DNA from 3 places in the [Rhizobium] kunmingense genome. Region 3 is predicted to be linked to each of the others. Evidence: predicted binding sites of a transcription regulator. Region 3 holds the regulator's gene; each other region holds the start of a gene.

Region 1 (5,539 bases), 290 kb from region 3:
GCTGCCCACCGCCGGCAGCGTCGAATACCGGATGCGCGACGGCAATTTCCGCGATCTCTACCATATGAGCGAGGCGGAGCGCCGGTTCCTGATGCGCACCGACTGGGGTTTCGTTCACCAGAACCCGGCCGACGGCCTGCGCATGACGGTGTCTGCCGGCGCCAATGTCGGCGAGCGGTTGATGGCGGTGGGTGACCGGCACTACGGAAAGATCCGCGAGACGGCGACCGACTGGCTCGGCCGCGTCGAGATCTCCGCCGACCGCATCGACGACCAGCCGCGCGCCTTTTCCGGCGGCATGCGCCAGCGGCTGCAGATCGCCCGCAACCTCGTCACCGGCCCGCGCCTCGTGTTCATGGACGAACCGACCGGCGGTCTCGACGTCTCGGTACAGGCCCGCCTGCTCGACCTCGTGCGCGGCCTCGTCAACGATCTCGGGCTGGCGGCGATCGTCGTCACCCATGACCTCGCAGTGGCCCGCCTGCTCTCCCACCGGATGATGGTGATGAAGGACGGCCACGTGATCGAACACGGCCTGACCGACCGCGTGCTCGACGATCCGCGCGAGCCCTATACCCAGCTTCTCGTTTCTTCCATTCTCCAGGTGTGAGGTAATATCGATGGCCACTCCCCTCGTCGTCTCGGAAGTCTCCAAAAGCTTCACCATGCATCTGCGCGACGGCATCAAGCTGCCGGTCGTCAACGATGTGAATTTCTCGGTCGCCGCCGGCGAATGCGTCGTGCTCGGCGGCCCGTCGGGTATCGGCAAGAGCTCGATCCTGAAAATGCTCTACGGCAACTATGCCGTCGATGCCGGCCAAATTCTTGTCGATCATCAGGACCGGATCGTCGACATCGCCAGCACCGATCCGCGCACCGTCATCGATGTGCGCCGCCACACGATGGGCTATGTCAGCCAGTTCCTGCGTACCGTGCCGCGCGTCGCTGCGATCGATGTCGTCGCCGAACCGCTGGTCGCCCGCGGTATCGAAGCTGCCGTGGCAAAAGACAATGCGGCGGAACTGCTGGCAAAACTCAACCTGCCGCGCGAACTCTGGTCGCTTCCACCCGCCACTTTCTCCGGTGGTGAGCAGCAGCGCGTCAATATTGCCCGCGGCTTCATCACCAGCCACCGCATCCTGCTGCTCGACGAGCCGACTGCCTCGCTCGATGCCACCAACCGGCGCGTCGTAGTCGAGATGATCGCGGCCAAGAAGGAGGCCGGCGTCGCCATGCTCGGCATCTTCCATGACGAGGAAGTGCGCGAGGCGGTGGCAGACCGCATTCTCGATGTCAGCGCGTTTTCTCCCCGAAAGGCCATTGCAGCATGAGCAAGAAACTGACCCGGGAGCCGAGTATCCACGAAACGGCAAGCGTCACGGCCTCGACGCTCGGACGCTACACGGAAGTGGCCGAGCGCTGCCGGCTGGATGAAGTCGAGTTCGGCGACTACTCCTATATCGAGCGTGACGGCTCGATCTGGTGCGCAACGGTCGGCAAGTTCGTCAATATCGCCGCCGCGGTGCGGATCAACGCGACCAACCACCCGATGCAGCGCGCCACGCTGCACCATTTTACCTATCGCGCCGCCTATTACTGGGATGACGCCGACATGGAGCAGGATTTCTTCGACTGGCGTCGCGAACACCGCATCACGATCGGCCATGACGTATGGATCGGCCACGGCGCGACGCTGCTTCCCGGTGTCAATGTCGGCAACGGCGCGGTGATCGGCGCAGGTGCGGTCGTGTCGAAGGATGTGGCACCCTACACGATCGTCGGCGGGGTTCCGGCGAAGCTTATTCGCGAGCGTTTCACCCGCGAAATCGGCGAGGCAATGAACCGGCTTGCTTGGTGGGATTGGGATCACGCCAAGCTGCGCACGGCCCTCGATGATTTCCGCTCGCTTTCGGCAGAGGAATTCCTCTCGCGCCATGCGTTGTAACGAAAGCGTTATGGAAGCGCATCGGTTGTAACAAAACGGACATCAAACCGACATTCAGCCTTCATCAACCACGTCTAATCGGTTGCCCACCAGGGGATTGGACGGGTTTTTTTGATATGACGTTTGAACTGCGGAATATTACACGACGTTTTGGCGACCGCGTTGCGGTCAATGACGTGAATGTCGAGATTCCGCAGGGGCAAATGGTCGGCGTCATCGGTCGTTCCGGTGCCGGCAAGTCGACGCTGTTGCGCATGATCAACCGCCTGCAGGAGCCGAGCTCCGGCTCCATGCATTTCGGTGATACCGAGGTTTCTGCACTCAGGGGTGCCAGCCTGCGCAACTGGCAGCGCGACTGTGCGATGATTTTCCAGCAGTTCAATCTCGTGCCGCGTCTCGACGTTCTGACCAATGTCATGCTCGGCCGGCTGAATCATCGCTCTACGGTCCTCAGCCTGCTCAACATCTTTTCCGACGACGAGCGCCTTGCCGCAATTGCCGCACTCGAGCGCCTCGGCATCGAGCAGACGGCACTGCAACGTGCCGGCACGCTGTCCGGCGGCCAGCAGCAGCGCGTGGCGATCGCCCGCGCCCTCATGCAGGCGCCAAAGATGCTGCTCGCCGACGAGCCGATCGCTTCGCTCGACCCGCTCAACGCCAAGATCGTGATGGACGCGCTGCGCGACATCAACGAGCGCGAAGGCATCACCGTGATTACCAACCTGCACACACTCGATACTGCCCGCAGCTACTGCGAGCGCATTATAGGCATGGCGCATGGCAGTGTCGTCTTCGACGGCACGCCTTCGCAGCTTACTGCCGCGGCCGTGCAGGAAATCTACGGTTCCGACCGGGATGGTGCGGGCATCGACGAGACGATGACTTCTACCAGCATCAACATTCCCGCCGCCCAGGTGGCTGCGGGCAAGAAATCGGCCGGGATCGGCACGCTGGCAAGCGCCGGCGCCTGATACCCGCACCCAGATCGACAGCCCGCGTCAAGGGCACATCATTCATGACCCAACTCCGGATGATCCGGAAACAGGAGATCACCATGCTGAAGAAAACCCTTCTTGCTGCCGTCGCCATGAGCGTCGTTGCAGGCTCCGCAATGGCCCAGGACGTCAAGGTCCTGCGCATCGGTCTCGACGGCTCGGAGAACGAAGCCGACATGATCCGCAACACGCAGTGTGTCGTTCCGGGCCTCAAGGCTGCGACCGGCGTTGCCGACGTCCAGATCTTCCCGTCGCCGGACTATAACGGCGTCATCCAGGGCCTGCTCGGCGGCACGATCGACATCGCTTCGATGGGTGCTTCCTCCTACGCCGCCATCGAACTGCAGAAGGAAGGCGCTGTCGACCCGATCCTGACCTACACGCAAGCCGACGGTTCTTCCGGCTACTATTCCATCATGGTTGCCCGCAAGGATTCGGGCATCAAGACGCTCGCAGACGCCAAGGGCAAGAAGATCGGCTTCGCCGATCCGGATAGCACTTCCGGCTACCTCGTTCCGAACGTCGCCCTGCCGAAGGAAATCGGCGCTCCGGTGAAGGAATACTTCTCCGAAACCGGCTTCGGCGGCGGTCACGAGAACCTCGTTCTCGCCGTTCTTGACAAGAAGTTCGACGTCGGCACGACCTTCGGTTCGGGCGTCGGCTCCTGGGAAGACGGTTATTCCAGCGGCAACCTGCACCAGATGATCAACAAGGGTAACCTCGACAGCGACGATATCGTCGAAGTCTGGAAGTCGCCGCTGATCCCGAACGGCCCGCTGATGGTCAACAACGCCCTGCCGGCTGACATCCGCGAGAAGGTGGAAGCCTACTTCCTCGCTCTGCCGAAGACCGACGAAGCCTGCTTCAAGTCCTATACCGGCGGCGACAACAAGGAATACATCAAGGTCGACAAGTCGTTCTACCAGACGATCGTCGACGCTCGCAAGTCCGTCATCGGCGGCTGAGCTTCCTCACATTTCTCTGGCGGCGGCGTCGAAAGGCGCCGCCGTTTCTACAACCGAGAGCACGGATCATGGCGACCATCAGCGAACATAACAATCGTGTACCGGGTGGTGGGCTTGGTCCTGCGGCATCCATGGTGATGCAGCACTATCGACAGCAATTGCGTACGCGACGGGTATATACCGCGATCGCGATCGTCGTTTTCCTGTTCGTGCTCGGCGCTTCGCTGAACTTCGCCAATGACGCGAATTCCGGGAAATTCTTCGAACGCCTGCCCTATCTCTTCGATTTCATCAAGAATTTCGTGCCGGACAGCCCGATGGAAATCTTCCGGGCGATGTTCGACCTGCCCTCGCCCTATGCGGACGGCTCGCTGAAATACAATTATACCTCCGATCGCGTCTATATTACCGAGACGCTCTACATTCCGCATTTCCTCTACCAGCTTGTCATCACCATCAACATCGCGCTGGTCTCGACGATCATCGGCGCTGCCATCGCCTTCGTTCTCTGCTTCTTCGCCTCGACCAATCTGGTCGGCGCCAGTGCCACCCGTTTCGTCGTGCGCCGCATCATGGAAATCATGCGCGCCTTTCCGGAAATCGTCATTGCCGGGCTTCTGACAGCAATCCTGTCGATCGGACCGATCGCGGCGATCATCGCGATTACCGTCCATACGATCGGCGCGCTCGGAAAGCTGTTCTTCGAAGTGGTGGAGAATTCCGACATGAAGCCGGACGAGGGCCTGCGGGCCGCCGGCGCAAGCTGGGTCGAGCGGGTGCGCTTCGCCATCGTTCCCCAGGTCCTGCCGAATTTCGTCTCCTACACACTGCTGCGCGCCGAAATCAATGTGCGTGCCTCGACCATCATCGGTGCGGTCGGCGGCGGCGGCATCGGCGAGGTCTTCCGTCTGGCGATCGGCCGTGATCATGCCGCCAAGACCTATGCGATCATCATCCTTCTTCTGATCAGCATCGTCGCCATCGATCAGTTTTCCGCCTGGCTTCGCCGCCGCCTGATCGGCGACCAGTCCTTCGAATTCGGCAGGGGAGCAGCCTGATGACCACTTCGGTTCCCAGCATCAATGCGGCAGACCGCGAGCGTCTTCGCGAACAGTACCCACAGGTCTTCCATCGTTCCTTCCTGCAGCGCTATGGACTGCTGATCGGCTCCGGCACCGTCTTCCTCTATCTGGCGATATGCTTTTTCGCCTTCAATGTCGGTCCGGCCTTCATGCAGGGCCAGTGGGATCGCGCCTCGATCTATGTGCAGGACTGGTATTCCTGGCGCGCCCAGCCGCGCCTGCGCTACGAGGATGACGGCAGCGTTCGCGTTCAGTGGTCGAACCGTGGCCAGTATGCCGAAGGTGCGGAGATCTTCTGGCTGCAGCCGACCCAGAATGGCGGCTATTCCGTCACCTACGGCAGCGACGCCGCCCGCCTCGACGTGACGCCAAGCCAGGTCGATGTCTATCTGAACGGCACCGCTTACCCTGTTACGATCACGCAGGATGCGGCGACGGCTCCGGCCGGTGCGCCTGCGGCAATCGTCCAGGACGGCAACAAGGTCATCGTCCATTACGGCTTCGAAGGCCAGGCCGAGATCCGCACAAGCCAGGTCTATGTCCAACGTCGTT
Region 2 (5,539 bases), 1.7 Mb from region 3:
ATCGGGCCGCCATCGACGCGGCCGTCGGCATTGGTCACCACCGTCGCGATCTTGTCGCGGCCGTCAGCATCGATCCGATAGAGATCGATGGCGAGCCCCTCGGCCGGCCGGCCGCTTGCCGTATCGAGCACATGGGTGGTGAGGCCGGTCATAGGCTAGGCTCCAGAATTCGGTAAGGTTCATCGAAGAAGAACTCTTCGAGATTGGCGGCGGTATTGTCGCGGTCGACGACCAGGAAATCGCAGACCTCCCCGAGCGCCATCAGCGGATGATGCCACGTGTTGGCAAAATAGTTCACCCCCTGACCCGGCTGCGCCAGAAAGATTTTCGGACGCCCCGGCTGTCCACCCTCGTCATCGGCAACGCCGACGAGAAACGGACGCCCCGACAACGGCACAAAACTTTGACTGCCGAACGGATGCCGCTCCATCATCCCGACCTCATAGGGAAACTGCCGCGGCTGCCCGCGAAAAATATTGAAGATCAGCCTCTCCGGCTCGCCCACCACCACCGGCTCCGCCAGCGCGTGAAACCGCTCGGTCGTGCCGTTGTTGATCCGTCGCCTCGTCGACGGATCGGCCTCGATGACATCGCCGTAGGGCGCGAAGGCGGATCGGGTCAGCGGAAGAATGTCGAGCGTCTGTGGATGGGTCAATGTCATTCGCCTTGGGCATGCCAGTTGCGCAGTGAGTTAAGATCGGCGATCAATTCGGGAAGAGATATCTTAACCGTCTTCCAGACAACCGAAAGCTCGACCTCATAGTAATCGTGAAGGACGAGGTTTCGCATCCCGCGTATCTGCGACCACGGAATTTCCGGGTGTTCCGTGAGAAAATCGGGGGCGTCCCTTACGATTCGCGCGGCAGCTTCACCGACCAGAACGATAGCCATTCCGACTGCCATCTGCGTTCGCTGATCGCGGTAGAATTCCTCTTCAGGCATATCGACAAGAAAGGCACATGCCTTTTGCGCAGCGTCGCGCATGCGCTCGATATGGTCGCGCAACCTTTCGCTGCTCATATCGGCATTGCTTCCGACAGGACGCGGTCGCGCACGGCTCCTTGCAGGCCTCCGGCGGTAACGAGATCGACACGAACCTTGAGCAAGGCCTCGAGCTCGAATTGCAATCCGCCGAGCGAAAACAGCGTGCTGCCCGGCAAAGCATCGACCAGAATGTCGATATCGCTACCCGGCCGGTCCTCGCCGCGCGCGACGGAGCCGAAGACGCGCGGGTTTGCCGCATTGAAGCGCTTCGTCGCCTCGCGGATGGCTTCGCGGTTCTTCTCCAGCACGTCCGAAGGCTTCATCGCGGCCTATCTCCTTGGGGCGCCAGTATAGGCGAGGACCGCAAGGGTGGAAAGCGTTCAGGCTTCCGGCAGAAGCGCCAGCAGGCGAAGCAGCGCGATCCGCTCCACCTGCGCGCAGGCGGTGGCGAATTCCACCTCGATCGCGTTGTCGACACGCGTCTCGAAGGCCGACAGGATATCGCCCCTGTTCAGCCCCCTGACGGCGATGATGAAGGGGAAGCCGAATTTGGCCGTATAGGCGGCATTGAGTTCGGTGAAACGGGCATGTTCCGCAGGGCTCAAACGGTCGAGACCGGCACCGGCCTGTTCCAGCCTGCTGTCTTCCGTCAGCGCGCCCGCGATCGCCAGCCGCCCGGCGAGATCGGGATGCGCGCGCAGCACGCCGAGACGCTCTGCATCGCTTGCCTTGCGAAACTCGATCACCATCGCCTCATGCACGCCCTTGGCGGTCAACGGCACGAAGATAAGCCCTGCATCATAGGCCCGCTCGGCAAGGAAGGGGGAATGCTCGAAGACGCCGCCGAAGGCGGAAACAAAATCCGCTCTCGCCGTCATGCCGCACCTTTGGACGAGGTGCCGCCCCAGTTCAAAGGCTGGTGATGCGCATGCCAGTGCCGTGCGATCTCGACGCGTTGCGGCACCCACACTTTCTCGTGGCCGGCCACATATTCCATGAACCGGCGCAACGCCGCGATACGGCCCGGCCGTCCGACGAGACGGCAATGCAGCCCGACCGACATCATCTTCGGACTGCCCTCCTCTCCCTCCCGGTAAAGCGTGTCGAACGCATCCTTGAGATAGGCGAAGAACTGGTCGCCGGAGTTGAAACCCTGCGGCGTGGCAAACCGCATGTCGTTGGTCTCCAGCGTATAGGGGATGATCAGGAACGGCTTGCCATCATGGTCCGGCACCCAGTAGGGCAGATCGTCGGCATAGCTGTCGGAGGAATAGAGGAAGCCGCCCTCCTCCATCACCAGTTTCAGCGTACTGTCGGAAGGCTTGCCCTGGTACATGCCGTAGGGTCGCTCGCCGACCAGCTCGGTGTGCAGCCGCACTGCCTCGCGAATATGCTCCCGCTCCCGCTCCAGCGAAAAATCCTTGTATTCCAGCCAACGATAGCCGTGGCTGGCGATCTCCCAGCCCGCTTCCTTCATGGCCGCGACGGCTTCCGGGTTGCGCGCCATGGCAAGCGTCACGCCATAGACAGTGCACTGCATCTTCAGTTCGGTGAACAGCCGGAAAAGCCGCCAGAAGCCGGCGCGCGAGCCATATTCGTAGATCGATTCCATGTTGAGATTGCGCTGGCCGGGCCATGCTGCCGCCCCGACGATCTCGGAAAGCAGGTTTTCCGATGCCGCATCGCCGTCGAGGATATGGCTCTCGCCGCCCTCCTCGTAATTGATGACGAACTGCACGGCGACATTCGCCCCGCCCGGCCATTTCGGATCGGGGCTGTTGCGGCCATAACCGACGAGATCGCGTGGAGTATCGTTTATCGTAATCGGCATCATTCCACCTCTGTTTGGCCGTGACGGTAGCGCACCGCTTCCGTCACTGTCGAGATAGAAGATGGACGTCAGGCGATCTTGCGGGCGGCAACCCGGCCCATCGGGTGCAGCGAGTGAACCTGCAGCGGCGCGCCCGGCTCCTCCTCGACGAAAAGCGCCAGATTGGCGACCTGTACCGGCCGGTCGAGATAGGGCGCGAAATAATCCCTCAGCACGCCGTCATAGGCCCGCATATCCTTTTCAAGCATCGGCCCGGTCAGCGCCATGTGGAAGCGGAACTCGTCCATCACGTAAGGATTGCCCCAGCGGTAGAGATTGGCGAATTGCGGCGCCGACAAATCACCCGGATCGCTGCGCTCGATTTCCGCCTCGGACAAGGGCGCGCGAAACGCATCGAATTCCTGCACCACCGCACAGGCGAAATGACGGATTTCGTCGCAATAGCGCATCGGCGCAAGTCCGAAGAAATTGCCGAGCCGCGCAACCTCGAGTGGCGGAAGCTCGAAAGGTTCGTATGCGCCCGCGAACCGCATAAGATGGCGCAGAAGCATCGCTTCGGTGATTTCCGGCGCCAGCCTGAACGGCGCCTTCAGCGTGGCGTGGAAGCCCTTGCGGCGCGGCAGTGCGGTATTGAAGGAAATGTCGTGAAGGCCGATGCCGCGGATCGCCGGATGCTCGACCATGTCGCCGGAAAAGGCGCTTCGGCCGAGCCATTGCGACGCGGCAAGCGTCAGCGGATCATGAGCCGGCGGTGTGAAATAGAGTGCATAGCGCATGCGTCACCTTCTCGTGCATCCTTGTCATTGCCCTGTTTGATTACGCACGTGCTTAATCAGCCCCGGATGAAGCAACTAGGTGATTTGCGTGACAGATTGACGACGCGGAGGGCGGGATATTCGCGTTTAACGCGAAGCCACGGCAACGTGATTTTCAAGTGAAAAGGACGCCGGCAGATCGGTCGCCTGACCGGCGACCGCATCGAGCGCGGCATCCGCCAACAGGTGCGCGATGCCGAAGCTGACCTTGAAGCCGCCGCCGAGCGAGATCACGTTGGCATGGTCGGGGTGCGGCCCGACCATCGGGTCGCGATCGATCGCCTTCGGCCGCAGGCCCGCCCAGCGCTCGACCACGGCTGCATCGGCCAGCGCCGGCACCAGATGCCGCGCCCGCGCGATCAGATCGTCAAGTTGGCCATCGGTCGAAAAGGGTTGGTCGAACGCCTCTTCGCTTGTGCTGCCCAGCGCCACATGGCCGTCATCATGCGGCACAAGATAAAGTCCGTTCAGATAGATCAGCGGCAGGGACGGATCGATATTGCCCTTCAGCAGCGCCGCCTGCCCCTTTACTGCCTTGCCGAGCGGCTTTGCCAGCGGCGCGGATATTGGCTCGATCAGGGAAAACGCCTCGCAGCCCGCTGCCACTATGCAGGTAGCGAACGCAACCCTGCGGCCATCCGCCAACACCACCGCGCAGGCCGCCGCATCGATCCTGTGTACCGCAACACCCTCGACGATCGTCACATACCGTCCACTCCGCAGAAACGCGGCAAGCGCTGCCGTCAGTCGGCGCGGCGACACGCGCGCGGCAAACGTATCGAGCACCATCCCGCCACCGGCATAGGCTGAATCCGGCCAACCTGGATAGGGCGTCTCGTCGAGGACGTGCCAGTGAAACTGCCGTCCGTTACGGCTCCAGTTGATGCCGGCTTCCTCGCAATGCCGCTCCGCGATCACCCGCAGATGCGGCTTCGGCAGCGGGATCAGCCGGCCGGAACGGCGGTAGCCGCAGGAAAGCCCGGTCGCGGCCTCGATCCGCGCCACTTCGTCCTCCAAAGAGAGCAGCGCATCGAACTGCAACTGCTTCTTGTCGTTCCACTTGTCGGGCATATGCGGCATCAGCGCGCCGAGCAGGCCGCCGCTCGTCCCCTGCCCCAGCCGGCCGGCATCGACAAGCAGCGTGCGGATGCCCAGCCGTTCGGCCTTGACCGCCGCCCACAGGCCCATGATGCCGCCGCCGATGATCACCAGATCCACCGAGTACGGCACCACTGTCGCCGCCTGCGATTGACCATCGGCACCGACCGGATTATCCGCATGTGTCATGAGCGAGCAAGATCCCGTATTGAAGACGCAAGAAAACGAGCAGCCGACGTTGCAGACGCTCGACTGGCATGACGGCGATATGCCGTACTCCCATGAATTTGGCGATCACTTTTATTGCCGCACCGATGGCAGGCTGGAATGCGGCCACGTCTTTCTGGCCGGCAACCGCCTGCCAGAGCGCTGGATGGAGATGACACGGCCAGGAGACGGGTTCCGCATCGGCGAACTCGGTTTCGGCACCGGTCTCAATTTTTGCGAGACCTGGCGGCAATGGCAGCTTGCTCGCTACCCCGGCACAAAGCTGCACTTCACCTCGTTCGAACTCTTTCCCATGAGCCGCAATGAGATTGACCGGGCGCTGTCGCGCTGGCCGGAAATCGACGCGCAACGGCAGGCGCTCGCTGCCGCATGGCCGGATGCCCCGGCCGGACATGTGGTGCTCGACCTCGACGAACAGACCCGCCTGACGGTCGTCTGCGGCCCGGCCTTCGATGGCGTCACGGCGGCGACGGCAGATTTCGATGCGTGGTTCCTCGATGGCTTTGCCCCGTCGCGCAATCCGGCCATGTGGTCGCCGGAACTGATGCTTGCACTTTTCGACCGCACAAGGCCCGGCGGCACG
Region 3 (5,539 bases):
TTCCCCGGACTCTTGTCACGGAGTCAACCGACCTCTAGGTTAATGGTCAATTACTAGACTGCATGCGGCGGAACTAGTCACCGACAAGCTATATATAGTATCTGCGACGGGTTTTACATCCGCCGCATCGGAGACGGATTCTGCATGCCGAAGTCGTTCAAAGGCGGAGAACGGGCATGAACTGGACAGACGAGCGCGTCGAAAGACTGAAGAAACTCTGGGCAGAGGGCCTCAGCGCCAGCCAGATTGCAGCACAACTTGGAGGCGTAAGCCGGAACGCCGTCATCGGCAAAGTTCACCGTCTCAACCTTCCGGGTCGCGCCAAGGCAGGCGGCACCGTTGCCACCAACCGCGCCGTCAAGCGCCCGGCTGTCGCGCCTCGCCCGCAGACTTTCGCCTCGCGTACGGCAACGGCCACCCGCACCGTTACCCGCCCGGTCGGCGCAACCGTCGTCCACGAGGAAATCGAGATCGAAGCCCGCCAGGAACTGGTGCTGCGCCCGGCAGCCAATATCGTCCTGCCGATCTCCAAGAAACTCGCCTTGACCGAACTGACCGAGCGCACCTGCAAGTGGCCGGTCGGCGACCCGCTGACGGACGATTTCCATTTCTGTGGCTGCGAGTCCCAGGACAGCTCGCCCTACTGCAAGTACCACGCAAAGCTGGCTTACCAGCCGGTACACGAGCGCCGTAAGGCGGGTGCAGCACGCGCCTGACCGGCACGGCACGGACTTCAAAACAGCGGGCTTTAAGGCCCGCTTTTTTATTGCCGGTCCCTGGACATGCCCCGGCTGCAAGGCAGGATTGCCCGTTCGACGCTTGCCCTTCGCAGCACAAGACCTTATTTATTCTGTGAGCGAGGACGACCTCCCCCAGTATGGGCATCAACAACCGGGACGACCCGGCAGAGCCCAAGGGGTATAAAGTCATGCGGACCACACGCGACCGTATTCGCCACGCCATCAGCTTCGAAATCATCGGACTTGCGCTGTTCATTCCGTTCAGCGCTTTCGTGTTCGACATGCCCATCTCGCATATGGGCGTGATCGGCATCGTTTCATCGACGCTCGCGACGATCTTCAACTATGTCTACAATCTCGGCTTCGACCATGCGATGCAGCGCCTGCGCGGCACTACGGAAAAAACGCTGGCTCTGCGCGTCCTGCATACGGTTCTTTTCGAACTCGGCCTGCTGGTCGTGCTGTTGCCGTTCATCGCCTGGTATCTCGGCGTGACGCTCTGGCATGCGCTGGTGATGGATATCTCGTTCGCGCTCTTCTACCTGGTCTACGCCTTCGTCTTCAACTGGAGCTACGACCGGGTGTTTCCTCTGCCCGAATGGCAGGAGAAGGCAGAAGCCTGATCTCTTCCCAAAAAGAAATCAGCCCGGAAGCGTCGACCGCTTCCGGGCTGATGTTCGTTCCGTCAGATCCTGTTGATCAGGATTCCATGGAATAACCCGCACCGCGAACGGTGCGGATGACATCCTGCATGTTGGAGAAGTTGAGCGCCTTGCGCAGGCGACCGACATGGACGTCGACGGTGCGTTCGTCGACATAGATATCGTGGCCCCAGACACCGTCGAGAAGCTGAGAACGCGAGAAGACGCGGCCCGGCGAAACCATCAGGAATTCCAGAAGGCGGAATTCCGTCGGACCGAGGCGCACTTCGCGGCTCTTGCGGTGAACGCGATGGGTCTCGCGATCAAGCTCGATGTCTCCGCATTTCAGAACGCTGGAGAGAACCTCCGGCTTGGCGCGGCGCAGCATGGCCTTGACGCGGGCCATCAGCTCGGGCGTCGAGAACGGCTTGACGACGTAATCGTCCGCGCCGGTCGCGAGGCCGCGAACGCGTTCGCTTTCCTCGCCGCGGGCCGTCAGCATGATGATCGGCAGACGTTCCGTCTCCGGCCGCATGCGCAGGCGCCGGCACAGTTCGATGCCCGATACGCCCGGCAGCATCCAGTCGAGGACCAGAAGATCCGGAGCGCGTTCCTGAAGCCGGATTTCCGCCTCGTCCCCCCTAAGGATGGTCTCGACTTCGTAGCCTTCGGCTTCGAGGTTGTAACGGAGGAGGACGCTCAGCGCCTCCTCGTCTTCCACTACCGCAATTCTTGGCTGCATCCTCATTACGCTCCGTCAGGTACGCTGCTGCATCGGCCCGAAAATCGGCTCGATTTTCGGAAGGCCCGATGCGCAGTTTCTTAGCAATCGAGCGCCCCATGCACGTCCTTAAGGACGTGCGGCCCTCCGGCAGCAATCACTCGGCGACAGCGCCGACAGTGTTTGCCGTATCATCCTTCGGGCGCTCGCCTTCCGGCGCCGCACCCGTGGTCATGTAGTAGATTGTCTCGGCGATGTTGGTCGCGTGGTCGCCGATACGCTCGATGTTCTTGGCGCAGAACAGGAGATGCGTGCAGGTGGTGATGTTGCGCGGATCTTCCATCATGTAGGTCAGAAGCTCGCGGAACAGCGACGTGTACATCGCGTCGATCTCTTCATCGCGCGAGCGGATCGCCTCTGCCCGTTCCGCCGAGCGGGTGGCGTAAACATCGAGAACATCCTTGAGCTGGACGGCCGCGAGATCCGACAGATGCTCGAGACCGCGGGCAAGCTTGCGCGGCACGCCGGTGCCCTGCACCGCGATGACGCGCTTGGCAGTGTTCTTGCCAAGATCACCGACGCGCTCCAGATCGGCTGCGATGCGCAGGGTGCCGATGATTTCACGCAGGTCGGCCGCCATCGGCTGACGCTTGGCGATGGTGACGATCGCCTTGTCCTGAATTTCGCGTTCGGCGTGATCGAGGATCACGTCGTCGGAGATGACCTTCTGGGCAAGCGCAGAGTCGGAGTTGACCAGAGCGCGCACGGCATCGCCGCACATCTGCTCGGCCAGGCCGCCCATTTCGGAAATGCGGCGGCGCAGATATTTCAGTTCTTCGTCGTAGGCAGAAAGGATATGACTGGATACCATCTTCTTGTCCTTGAAAATCCGTAGCAGCAGGCAAATGGCTTATCGCCGATCAGCCGAAGCGACCCATGATGTAATCCTGGGTGCGCTGGTCATCCGGATTGGTGAACATCTTGTCCGTGTCGTTCTCCTCGACCAGCTGGCCGAGATGGAACATGGCGGTGCGCTGCGAGACGCGGGCCGCCTGCTGCATCGAGTGCGTCACGATGACGATCGTGTAGTTGGCGCGCAGCTCGTGGATGAGTTCCTCAACCTTGGCGGTGGCGATCGGGTCGAGCGCCGAGCAGGGTTCGTCCATCAGGATCACTTCCGGCGAGACCGCGACCGCACGGGCGATGCAGAGACGCTGCTGCTGGCCACCGGAGAGACCGGTGCCGCCTTCATGCAGGCGATCCTTGACTTCGGCCCAGAGGCCGGCGCGCTGCAGAGATGCCTCGACGATCGCATCCATATCCGCCTTGCCGCGGGCAAGACCGTGGATCTTCGGACCGTAGGCGATGTTTTCGTAGATCGACTTCGGGAACGGGTTCGGCTTCTGAAACACCATGCCGACGCGGGCGCGCAGTTCCACGACATCGATTTCCTTGTCGTAGATGTCGTCCTGGTCGAGCGTGATCTTGCCGGTGACCTTGCAGTTCTCGATCGTGTCGTTCATGCGGTTCAGCGTGCGAAGGAAGGTCGACTTGCCGCAGCCCGACGGGCCGATAAGCGCCGTTACCGTGTTTTCGCGGACGTTCAGGTTGACGTCGAAAAGCGCGCGCTTATCGCCGTAATAGACCGAAACGTCCTTGCCGATCATCTTGTAGGCTACATCATTCATCTTCTTGTCCAGCGCCTTTTCAACTGCTGCTTCTGACAACATATTCATTGTGTCGATCTCCTACCACCGGCGTTCGAAGCGGCGGCGCAACAGAATTGCACCCACGTTCATGACAATGAGGAACAGGAGCAGGATGATGATCGCTCCCGAGGTTCTTTCGACGAAGGCGCGTTCCGCCTCGTTCGCCCACATGTAAATCTGCACCGGCAGCGCGGTCGACGGATCCATGGGGGTCGTCGGGTAGTTGGCGACGAAGGCGACCATGCCGATCAGAAGGAGCGGCGCGGTTTCGCCAAGCGCGTGCGCCAGGCCGATGATCGTGCCGGTGAGAATGCCCGGCATGGCGAGCGGCAGGACGTGGTGGAAGATGGTCTGCATCTTCGATGCGCCGAGGCCGAGAGCTGCGGCGCGGATCGACGGGGGAACCGCCTTCAGGGCCGCACGGGTGGCGATGATGATCGTCGGCAGGGTCATCAACGTCAGCACCAGACCGCCGACCAGCGAGGCCGAACGGGGCATGCCCATGAAGTTGACGAAGACTGCAAGGCCGAGAAGACCGTAGACGATAGAAGGCACCGCCGCGAGATTGTTGATGTTCACCTCGATCAGGTCGGTGAATCTGTTCTTCGGGGCGAATTCCTCGAGATAGATGGAGGCAGCGACACCGATCGGCAGCGACAGGATGAGCACGATCGCCATCATGTAGAAGGAGCCGATCAGGGCGACGCCGACGCCGGCGGCTTCCGGACGGCTGGAATTGCCGTTGACGAAGATGCCGGTGTTGAAGTGCTTGCCGAGAGCGCCCGCTTCCGCCAGCTGGTTCATCCAGCCGACCTGCTGGTCGGAGACTTTTCGGTTGTTTTCGGACACGGTGAGGTCGATCTGGCCCTTGAAGGCGCTGTCGATATCGCCGGCTGCGAGCAGCGACACGGTCTGGGTCGTGCCGATGATCTGCGGGTTGGAGGTGACCATGTCCCGCAGCTGACCGCGAACACCGTCCGAAATCATCTGGTTGACGGCACGCAGGCCCTGACGATCGCCCTCGGCGACGCCGAGCACCTTTGCCAGAGCATCGCGGGCGACAACCGGATAATTGGCGGTCATCAGACGCTGCGGATTTTCGGCACGCTCGTTATTCCGGTCGATGATCTGTTCGGAGAATTCGACTGGAATGGTGATCATCGTCTGCTGGAACGCGGTGTAGCCCTTGGAGACGACCGAGTAGAGCAGGAGGAACAGGAACAGGATGCCGAAGGACAGGGCTGCGATGCCATAGGCACGGAAGCGACGTTCGGCGGCATAGCGGCGCTTGATGCCGATATCGCGGCGAGCGGGCTTGGCCGACGCGCCGGCGGGGAAGGATACCACGTCGGTCATTCGTACTGCTCCCGGTATTTGCGCACGATGTAGAGCGCGTAGATGTTGAGGCAAAGCGTGATGGCAAACAGCGTGATGCCGAGCGCGAAGGCGACGAGCGTCTGCGGCGAGGTGAATTCAAGGTCGCCCGTCAGCTGGCTGACGATCTTGACGGTCACGGTCGTCATCGGCTCGAACGGATTGAGCTGCATGCGGGCGGCCACACCTGCGGCCAGCACGACGATCATCGTTTCACCGATGGCGCGCGAGGCGGTCATCAGCAGAGCGCCGACAATGCCCGGAAGTGCCGCTGGCAGCACGACCTTCTTGATCGTTTCCGACTGGGTGGCACCGAGACCGAGCGAACCGTCACGCAGGGTGCGCGGCACGGCG

The links. Region 3 encodes PhoB, which activates phosphate uptake and scavenging genes when phosphate is short. Its sites were predicted from a motif close to TGTCATNNANCTGTCAT; they were not measured.
Region 1: a site for PhoB is predicted at 1,994-2,010, ahead of phnC (phosphonate ABC transporter ATP-binding protein). Genes of this name have one in related genera too.
Region 2: a site for PhoB is predicted at 3,680-3,696, ahead of AC0JZ4_RS11240 (DUF1045 domain-containing protein). Genes of this name have one in related genera too.

The regions. Positions count from the first base shown of each region.
Region 1 covers NZ_CDRNXG010000001.1:940,590-946,128, forward strand. The annotation lists gene phnK (phosphonate C-P lyase system protein PhnK) at 1-610, shown strand, start outside; gene phnL (phosphonate C-P lyase system protein PhnL) at 621-1,331, shown strand; gene AC0JZ4_RS04780 (DapH/DapD/GlmU-related protein) at 1,328-1,945, shown strand; gene phnC (phosphonate ABC transporter ATP-binding protein) at 2,062-2,916, shown strand; gene phnD (phosphonate ABC transporter substrate-binding protein) at 3,000-3,905, shown strand; gene phnE (phosphonate ABC transporter, permease protein PhnE) at 4,037-4,963, shown strand; gene phnE (phosphonate ABC transporter, permease protein PhnE) at 4,963-5,539, shown strand, end outside.
Region 2 covers NZ_CDRNXG010000001.1:2,354,313-2,359,851, reverse strand. The annotation lists gene uraH (hydroxyisourate hydrolase) at 1-152, opposite strand, end outside; gene AC0JZ4_RS11265 (ureidoglycolate lyase) at 149-661, opposite strand; gene AC0JZ4_RS11260 (HepT-like ribonuclease domain-containing protein) at 658-1,020, opposite strand; gene AC0JZ4_RS11255 (nucleotidyltransferase family protein) at 1,017-1,307, opposite strand; gene uraD (2-oxo-4-hydroxy-4-carboxy-5-ureidoimidazoline decarboxylase) at 1,365-1,862, opposite strand; gene puuE (allantoinase PuuE) at 1,859-2,815, opposite strand; gene AC0JZ4_RS11240 (DUF1045 domain-containing protein) at 2,884-3,591, opposite strand; gene AC0JZ4_RS11235 (NAD(P)/FAD-dependent oxidoreductase) at 3,718-4,917, opposite strand; gene mnmC2 (tRNA (5-methylaminomethyl-2-thiouridine)(34)-methyltransferase MnmC2) at 4,916-5,539, shown strand, end outside.
Region 3 covers NZ_CDRNXG010000001.1:652,725-658,263, forward strand. The annotation lists gene AC0JZ4_RS03305 (GcrA family cell cycle regulator) at 177-716, shown strand; gene AC0JZ4_RS03310 (PACE efflux transporter) at 929-1,363, shown strand; gene phoB (phosphate regulon transcriptional regulator PhoB) at 1,440-2,123, opposite strand; gene phoU (phosphate signaling complex protein PhoU) at 2,260-2,973, opposite strand; gene pstB (phosphate ABC transporter ATP-binding protein PstB) at 3,023-3,838, opposite strand; gene pstA (phosphate ABC transporter permease PstA) at 3,851-5,167, opposite strand; gene pstC (phosphate ABC transporter permease subunit PstC) at 5,164-5,539, opposite strand, start outside.